DNA from 2 places in the Paenibacillus sp. A3M_27_13 genome. Region 2 is predicted to be linked to the other one. Evidence: riboswitches for the same ligand, from Rfam matches in the RefSeq annotation. Region 2 holds a riboswitch; the other holds the start of a gene.
What was found. A riboswitch is a leader RNA that binds a small molecule or an ion and turns the genes downstream of it on or off. The one in region 2 is predicted to bind FMN.

Region 1 (4,431 bases), on a different contig from region 2:
GCGGACCATAAGCACAATGATGATTGCAGCGGCAAGTATGGAAATGACAATCACAATCAGGCTTTGCTTCAGAATCGGTTGGGCTGCATCACTGTAATCCTCCAGATCCGACAGTGCGACAATGCTCCAACCGGTGAGAGGGTCCTTAAGTGTAAAGGCCAGCATATCTCGATTCATAAATTGAATTTGCGACATGGAAGGAGTATCATTTTCGACGGTTGTCGCCACTTCGGGAAGTCCCTCTATGGCGTCAGCAGGTTTTTTGCCTGCCTTGTTAAAGGCTGTTCCAGTCCCAGATACAACTTTATGTTCAGAATCAACAATAATGAGTCCTCCGCGTTCACCAATCTTAACAGACTGCAGACTTTCACCCATTTTGTCCAGATTCAAAGCCAATGAAACAGCTCCTTCACCGTCCTCCAGCGTTCCCGATATATTAACGACTAAATTCCCTGTCGTGACGCTGGCAACTGGAACACCGACGAATACCTTGCCCTTTTCCAGCATTGCATTTTTGTACCATTTTCTCTCCCGGGGGTCATAATCGTCCTCCTGTTTTTTCGGCGAACGTATGTATTGCCCTTTCGCATTGCCGAGAAGCGCGGCATCTAGCTCGGGATGAGCCTTGACGATGACATCCAACTTTTTCTGAAGGGCCTCTTGGTTGGTACCAATGGAATCAGATTTGATTTCAGTGGTAAGCACGTCCAGGTCTTTCATAATGGGCGCTACATACTGATTGACATTGCTTCGGATCAGATACAGATTCGTGTATACGGAACCGCCCATTTGCTGACTGAGTTGTGTCGTAGCCCCCTGATAGGAAAAGTACCCGATAAGTACGCTCGGAATCAATAACACAGCCAAAAAAGATATTATTAATCTTGTCCTCATTAAATAAAACTGCTTGAGAAACCTGTTCCACCACGGAACTGTTTGTTTTGTTTTAGTCATAGTTATTGCTCCTCTGTGTCTGATGATCACTACATTGTTTTATTCGACAGAAACCGACGAATTTTATAGATGTAATCTTTGAGAAACGAGGAATAATTGCATTTTTTAGACACTTTTTTCGGAAAATAGGTCTAAAGAACTATGATTTATATGAATACGAATACATAAAAAGCCAAATCAGAGATGCAAAAGCATCTTCACGATTTGGCTTGGGTGAGTCATGAAAGGGACATTGAACTGTTAATTTTTTTGCTGACGTGAAATCATAAAGAGCGTAATCCAGATGAGCATAAAACCAGTCAATTGCGCTACAGTGACAATTTGCTGAAATGCGATCCAGTTAATCACGACACCAACCATGGGAAAGCTTAATTCTGCCATCGTAGCATAAGACGCTTTGGTCGTACTTAAGCCTTTGTAATACAACAATAAGCTAAGAAGACCCGGAAGCAATGCCTGCAATAGCAGATTGATAATCACAGCTGCGCCCGCCCATGTACCGGAAGGCATATTCCATGGCGCATGCTCTACAGAGGTGAGGACAATCAGCAGAGGGAGCGCGACCATGAAGCGGAGGGAGGTTACCGTTTCATATTTCATTGAACGAAGCAAGTAACTTCCCATGACTGTCGAACCGCCCCACAGAACTGCTGCACCGAGTGCAAGTAGACTACCGACCTGGACAAAATCACGAACATGTCCGAATGGGAGCGACCAACCGAAGGTCAGAAGATACGTCCCGAACAGAGCGACGACAATTAATAATCCAAAATGACGCGGCAACATTTCCTTCAAAATAATACGAGCTAGAATAATAGCGACCAAGGGTTGAAGCTTCTGGAGTAAGAGTACAGCATTCAAATCACCATTGCTGAGTGCCATGGTGAAAATTACGCTGGCCAGAGCCGAGCCACCCCACGAGACGAACAAAATAGCGAAAACTTGACGAAGCCGTACCGCTTTGAGTTCCTCACGATGCTTCCACAGCATCGGTGTCAGAGCGAGGAAAAGCAGCACATGCTCCATTAGTACAATTTGTGTTGAAGTAAATGACTTTAACAAAATAATACGAAACAGCGGGTCTGCGCCCCACAAGGCCGCTCCAATTGCGACCAGCCAAAAACCGCTTTTCATGTGGGAGCTACGATCAAAACCTTTGGATGTTAGTACAGTAGAAGATTGACTCATACTCAATTAGCTCCTTGCGAATACAGGACCGGTGGCACAAAAACCCCCGTCCATGGCGAATGGCCATGCAAGACGGGGGTTGATCAAATAAACTTGCCGCTTTATGCAAGTTAAATGAAGTTACTGCAAAACCAATAACGCAGTATTCATCCACTTCGCGGCATGTTGATATTTCGATCTTCTTCCATCCGGACTTTACCGTCGGCTTTGGCATCTCACCAAATCAGTCCGTATCCTGTTGCCAGATACAGAGTCGCGGGCTTAGCTCCATGAGCCATACCGCCGGTTGGGAATCTCACCCTACCCCGAAGATCCTTATTCCGTTTTTAATTTCTCCTATAGGATATACCTGTTTTAGAATGAAGTCCAGTGAAAAATGTGTGTATATCGAACAATGATTTTCATCTGTTTTTTGAAAGCGCTCTACGAAATTACATATTACGAGGTAATATCCTTATACTCAATACCTCGAATCGCCGCATAAGCCACAAGCATTCCTAGTATAGAGAAGCCGATTTGCACGGGGGCTATGGAGCTAAGTGTAGCGCCGTTATTATTGGAGAAAAGCAATGCTACAATCAGGATTGAGGTCACAATGGTGGTGGGTACAGAGTATCTTCGCATCCCCATATACAGCGGAACCAGTCCCATAAAGCTGGCAGCAACGGCATTGATTAACGTCCGTGCTGATTGTTGCCCCAGTATGGAAAGAGTAAGGTTATCCGGTACAATCAAAACAAACTGGTTGAGCAGATGAATAGCAGCCGTAATGATTATTTCCGAAATAATAATGGACAAGAACGTGAACAGTAATACGACCAAGAGTTTGGCGATCATCAGCTTTTGACGATGAATCGGATACATGAACAAGATCGTAATCGATTTGGACTTAAATTCCCCGACGATAAAGCGGCATAGGAGAACGGAAGCAAACACAATAAATGTAGCTCTTACAAAATTGTCTATTAGATCCAATAGTTGAGTGTACTGTGTGAATTCAGGTATTCCTTCACTTTGACTTTCCAGCGCAATAACACAGAGCAGCCCAAGAATGCATGCATTGGCGATCAGTGCTGAACGGATATAACCCGTCAGATGAAATTTTTTCAGCTCCAACTGCATCAATTTAAGCATGGAGATCACCTCCGTTTAACAGGCGAAAAAAGTAGTCTTCCAGCGTGCTGCTTTTCTGATGAATGGAATCCACCTCTATATCATTTAAGATGAGCGTCTTCGTAATTTGTTTCTGCGGTACATTTGTATCGTAAATACGTATACTCTGTTCATTTATCACCTTTATATTATTCAGGCTCAAATGATGGGAGAGGACGTAGGCCGCCTTCTTACAATCGTTGGTCGTAAATTCGATGTATTCCGTATTGGTTTCCCGCACCTGCTCCATCGATACTTCCTCAATCAGTCGTCCGTGATTAATCACGCCTACCGTATCCGCAATCTGCTCTATTTCCGCTAAAATATGACTGGACACGAGCAGAGTCATCCCATATTCCTTGCATAGCATGTGGAATAGTTGGCGGATTTCCTTGATTCCCACTGGGTCCAGACCATTAATGGGTTCATCCAAAATGAGTAGCTCTGGCTTAGTCGCAATAGCGCGGGCAATCCCGAGACGTTGTTTCATTCCTAGCGAAAAATCCTTTACCGGCTTGTCATCTGCATTTCGCAAATTCACTAATTCCAGGGCATCCCGAACAGCCTGCTTATTATAGTAGCCCATATATTCACAATGAAGTTCGAGATTTTGCTGTGCCGTCAGCCTGTCATAAAAAATCGGGTATTCAATAATTGAACCCATCCGTCCGAGCAGATGATACGACTTCGGCGTTAATTTTTCACCGAATAATTCAATTTCACCCGATGTCGGCTTGAGCAGATTCGTAATCATTTTCATTATCGTCGTCTTGCCTGCCCCGTTAGGACCGAGAAAGCCATAGGTTTCTCCCTTGCGCACATTCATACTGACTCCCGCTACAAGTTCGTTGCCCTTCAGGGCCTTTGTCAACTGATGTGTACGTATTACGTAAGTCATGGGTGTTCTCCCTTCGTATACTGCTGATAATTCAAGGATAAAGGGCGAAATGTTCAATTTTCTTTCGTGATTCTTACAAATTTATTAAGTTGAGCATGTTTAGTTCGACTAATAGTTGATTTTCTTCAATGTAAAAGAGAAGACCGTCCGCTCATATGGTCTACTAGTTAATTGAATTTCTCCGTTCATCGCTTCAACCAGGCGTTTGGCAATCGTAAGGCCCAGTCCGCTGCCTTGTA
Region 2 (4,431 bases):
TTTCAAAGGTATTGAAGGGGATATTGTCGTGCTGTTCCAGACAGGCTGCGTATATGTGACGACGACAGGGTATCCATATACATCACACAAACAACCGATGATCCACAATCTTTTTCAAAACGGGGCCGCTACACTTTCGGGAGCGCTGGAAGCTTATATGGAAATGAAGCGCCGCAATGAAATTGAGATGTCGGACGATCCGACCTTTATCATGATCAGTGGTGACGGTGGGATGGATATTGGTATGGGTTCTGCGATTGGTGCGGCTCTGCGTAATCATAAGCTGATCATGTTGGAATATGATAACGAAGGGTACATGAATACAGGTTCACAGCAATCGTACTCCACTCCGCTCGGTCACATGACCAGTACGTCGGGTGTAGGGAAAATGCAAAAAGGAAAGCAAGGGCATCACAAGGATACCGTGCAAATCATGGCTGCTTGTAACATTCCGTATGCTTTTACAGCAGCTGAAAGTCATCCGCAGGATATGCTGCGTAAAGCAGCCAAAGCTCAATGGTATGCGAACAACGTGGGTACGGCCTATGGTAAGATCCTGTGCGCCTGCCCGCTGAATTGGAAATCCGAAGACAGACTGGGCACCAGCATTGTGGGCGCCGCAGTCGAGTCCTGTTTCTTTCCTTTGTACGAAATAGAGCAAGGCAGTACGACGATTACGTATAATCCGGAAGACAAGGGAAAACGGATTCCAGCTGCAGAATGGTTGAAATTAATGGGTAAAACGAAGCATCTTCTCAAGGAAGAGGCTACGCTGGCTACCTTTGAGCAGGAGATTGAGCGTCGCTGGACTACCCTGAAAAAGAAACATGAAATTTCAGAGCTATAATTCTGTTTTTTGCATAATCATCGATTAGCATTGTTAGCCGCTGTTACTGTAGTGGTTCGATCAAGATTCTTTGCGCTTATTGCGCAAAGAATCTTTTTTGTCGTTTATGGGTTGAAGCATAAAAAAACAGGTAATGATTTCCGATATAGGAGTGGAGGCCTATAAGAGGCACGTTAAAAAGTTTTCTTCTGAATTTTAAGATGCAATGAGGTGCAGGTAATGATTAAGCTGAATACAGTTGAAATAATCGAAATTATAAAGAAGCAGATCCCTAAGGTTATGAACATCAAGCCAGTAGAACTAAAATTTACGGACGATTTTGGACGGGCATCGCTGGCAGCGACAGAACACAAATTCACACTGACGAACCAGCACTATTCTGCCAAGGTGATGGATTGCGTGTTAGAAACACAGGTACGCCCCATTTTAATGTGCGAAATTATTTATTTTCTGAAATGCGAGTTTATTGACGGACATGTTGATGTACGACTGGATTATGAAGCATGTTCTGAGGAAGGGCGGGGACCTGTTGCTTCAGCCGTAATTACCTTTGATCATGCAACAGAGTTGGGAGTCGAGGAGCTGGCCGATCTGATTGACTTGGCGCTTCATATGAATGATAAAACCTGGTTTGAAGAACTCTCCAGCCAATATGTCAAAACCAAAGCAGGCGCTTCTATTAGATAACTTGCTTTTTTTAGAAGTCGGTGCTAATATACGTAACAAGTTTAATGTTAATTCAATTAAATAAGAGCAAGATCCTTCGGGGCGGGGCGAAATTCCCCACCGGCGGTGATGACATGTTTGTGGATCGTTTTTGTGAGAAACAGCATGGCTTAGTCCGTGACCCGGATGCTGAATGATCGGCAGAAGGTGGACCTGGTGCAAATCCGGGACCGACAGTATAGTCTGGATGGGAGAAGGATACGAAGCGCATGTGCATGACGTGACATGTGCCGATTTTTAGCATACCCAATTGTGCGTACGGCTTATTTCGTTGTAGGACAGCATCGGGCGATAGCTTGCTTAAGCTTTCTTTTTGATGGGTGTTCTGAGCGTATTTGGTTGTATCCTCAGTCATGCTTTCTATTGGCAAACCTATGATTTCATGTCGTCTTAAGATGCATATGAACTGCGCTTGTATACTACAAATGTGACTCTCATCACCCCCATGACGGATTGAATCCGAACTGGGGGTTTTTTGCGCTTATAGCTGATGAATTAGGGATAAACTGAAATGTAGTGGAAAGGAGTGAAGGCATGTTTACCGGATTAGTTGAGGAAGTGGGTCGCATTCAAACTATTTCCAAAAGCGGTGAAGCGATGGTGTTGGGGATTTCGGGTTCCGTGGTGTTGGGCGATTTGAAAATAGGAGACAGTGTCTCGGTGAATGGCGTTTGCCTGACGGCGATACGGATTGGTTCGAAAGACTTTAAGGTTGATGTGATGCCGGAAACCTTTCGCAGCACTAATCTGAAAGAGTTGAGATCCGGCAGCAGAGTCAATCTGGAGCGAGCGATGACGGCGAGTGGAAGGTTCGGAGGACACATCGTGCAAGGACATGTGGACGGGACGGGAACGATTCGAGGGGTGACATCAGACCAGAATGCAGTTGTGTTCGAAGTTGAGCCTAAAAATCAAACATTATTTAAATATATTCTACCCAAAGGGTCAATCACAATTGATGGTATCAGCCTCACAGTCGCACAGCGTACGGGAGATACCTTTGCCGTATCCATTATTCCCCACACTTTATCCGAAACGGCCTTACAAGCCAAACGTGAGGGGGATACCGTCAATATCGAATGTGATATTTTGGGCAAATATGTAGAACAGCTTTTAAATTACAGAGGTGCAGCGGAGGCGGAGAGAGTAGAAAAAGCTCCTCTCAGTTTGGACTATTTGGCGAAACACGGCTTTGCCTGATATTGAATGGTAAGCCTGTTTAGGAGCATTCGTGGCACAAGACATAAGGAGGAAAGTGTTATGGATAGAGGTAGCCAAACAAGTGCAATGGCAAACGTCATGGAGCATGGCGAGTTGGAACATGACGAAGAGATTCGTTTGGATTCCATCGAAGAAGCGTTGGAGGATTTAAAAAACGGTAAAGTCGTTATTGTAGTGGATGATGAACAGCGCGAAAATGAAGGCGATTTTATCGCTTTGGCTGAAAAAGCGTCGCCTGAGGTCATTAATTTCATGATTACAGAAGGTCGCGGGTTGGTCTGTGTGCCAATCACACGACAAAGAGCCGAAGCTTTGGAATTGCATCCTATGGTAGAGCAAAATACAGATTTCCATGGTACTGCCTTTACGGTATCGGTAGATCATATGGAGACAACAACGGGTATTTCAGCGGCCGAGCGCTCCTTGACTGTACGCGCCTTGGCAGACGAAGCAGTCACAGGAAGTGATTTCCGCAAGCCTGGTCACATGTTCCCGCTGATTGCTCGCGATGGTGGTGTCTTGCAGCGTGCTGGTCACACTGAAGCGGCTGTTGATCTGGCCCGACTCAGTGGCTTCAAGCCTGCTGGGGTCATTTGCGAAATTATAAAGGAAGATGGCTCAATGGCCCGCCTGCCTGATCTGGCAGTGGTCGCCAAGCGACATCAATTGAAGCTGATCAGTATTCAGCATTTGGTGGCCTACCGTCGTCGTTTGTCATTGTAAAAATACATCTCGGTTCCAAGTAAATCTGAAGTATTATCCGAAGTCCCTAAATAATTAAACTAAGAGAGGTTGATTAAACATGGCACGTTTTCTAGAAGGTAATCTCGTATCGAACGGTTTAAAATATGGTATTGTGGTGGGCAGATTTAATGAGTTTATTACGAGCAAGCTGTTAAGCGGCGCAATTGACGCCCTTCAACGACATGGTGCGCAGGAAGATGAAATTGATGTAGCCTGGGTTCCGGGTGCATTTGAAATTTCACTGATTGCACAAAAAATGGCTGCAAGCGGCAAATATGATGCCGTAATTACGCTGGGTACGGTCATCCGTGGTTCTACTTCACATTATGATATCGTCTGCAATGAAGTGGCCAAGGGTGTGGCAGCAAGCAGTCTGAAAACGGGAGTACCCGTTATTTTTGGGGTAGTGACGACAGAAAACATTGAACAGGCTATTGAACGAGCAGGTACGAAGGCTGGTAATAAAGGTTGGGATTCTGCATTGGCTGCGATTGAAATGGCCAATCTCGGCAAGCAATTTTAATTATAGGAATAGCTGAATAGAACGGTATAAACTGCAAGGTGAAAAGGGATTGGATTGTTAAGCAAGGCGATGACGTATATACTACAGAAAGAGGGATTGATAACGTAGAGCATAAGTGCTATAGGGAAAGGTATTGTTGAATGATGATTGGAGTAAGGCAGGGGGAAGCACATTGACAGTCGTAAACTACAAGCTGGAAACATTCGAGGGTCCGCTGGATCTACTGTTGCATCTGATTGATAAAGCCGAGATCGACATTCAGGATATCCCGATTAGCGATATTACTGATCAGTATATGGCTTTTTTGCACAGTATGCAGGAGCTGGAACTGGACATTACGAGCGAGTTTCTGGTGATGGCGGCGACGCTC

Region 1: it holds a riboswitch for FMN, as region 2 does, so the genes downstream of both, NLX82_RS08160 (DMT family transporter) here and ribE (riboflavin synthase) in region 2, are expected to answer to the same signal.

What each region holds. Positions count from the first base shown of each region.
Region 1 is NZ_JANAVE010000002.1:375,363-379,793, forward strand. Features, by position in the region: gene NLX82_RS08155 (methyl-accepting chemotaxis protein) at 1-954, opposite strand, end outside; gene NLX82_RS08160 (DMT family transporter) at 1,195-2,142, opposite strand; FMN riboswitch at 2,315-2,459, opposite strand; gene NLX82_RS08165 (hypothetical protein) at 2,581-3,276, opposite strand; gene NLX82_RS08170 (ABC transporter ATP-binding protein) at 3,269-4,192, opposite strand; gene NLX82_RS08175 (sensor histidine kinase) at 4,301-4,431, opposite strand, start outside.
Region 2 is NZ_JANAVE010000001.1:531,669-536,099, reverse strand. Features, by position in the region: gene NLX82_RS02510 (thiamine pyrophosphate-dependent enzyme) at 1-847, shown strand, start outside; gene NLX82_RS02505 (IDEAL domain-containing protein) at 1,067-1,534, shown strand; FMN riboswitch at 1,603-1,776, shown strand; gene ribE (riboflavin synthase) at 2,108-2,773, shown strand; gene ribB (3,4-dihydroxy-2-butanone-4-phosphate synthase) at 2,834-3,517, shown strand; gene ribH (6,7-dimethyl-8-ribityllumazine synthase) at 3,597-4,061, shown strand; gene NLX82_RS02485 (segregation and condensation protein A) at 4,234-4,431, shown strand, end outside.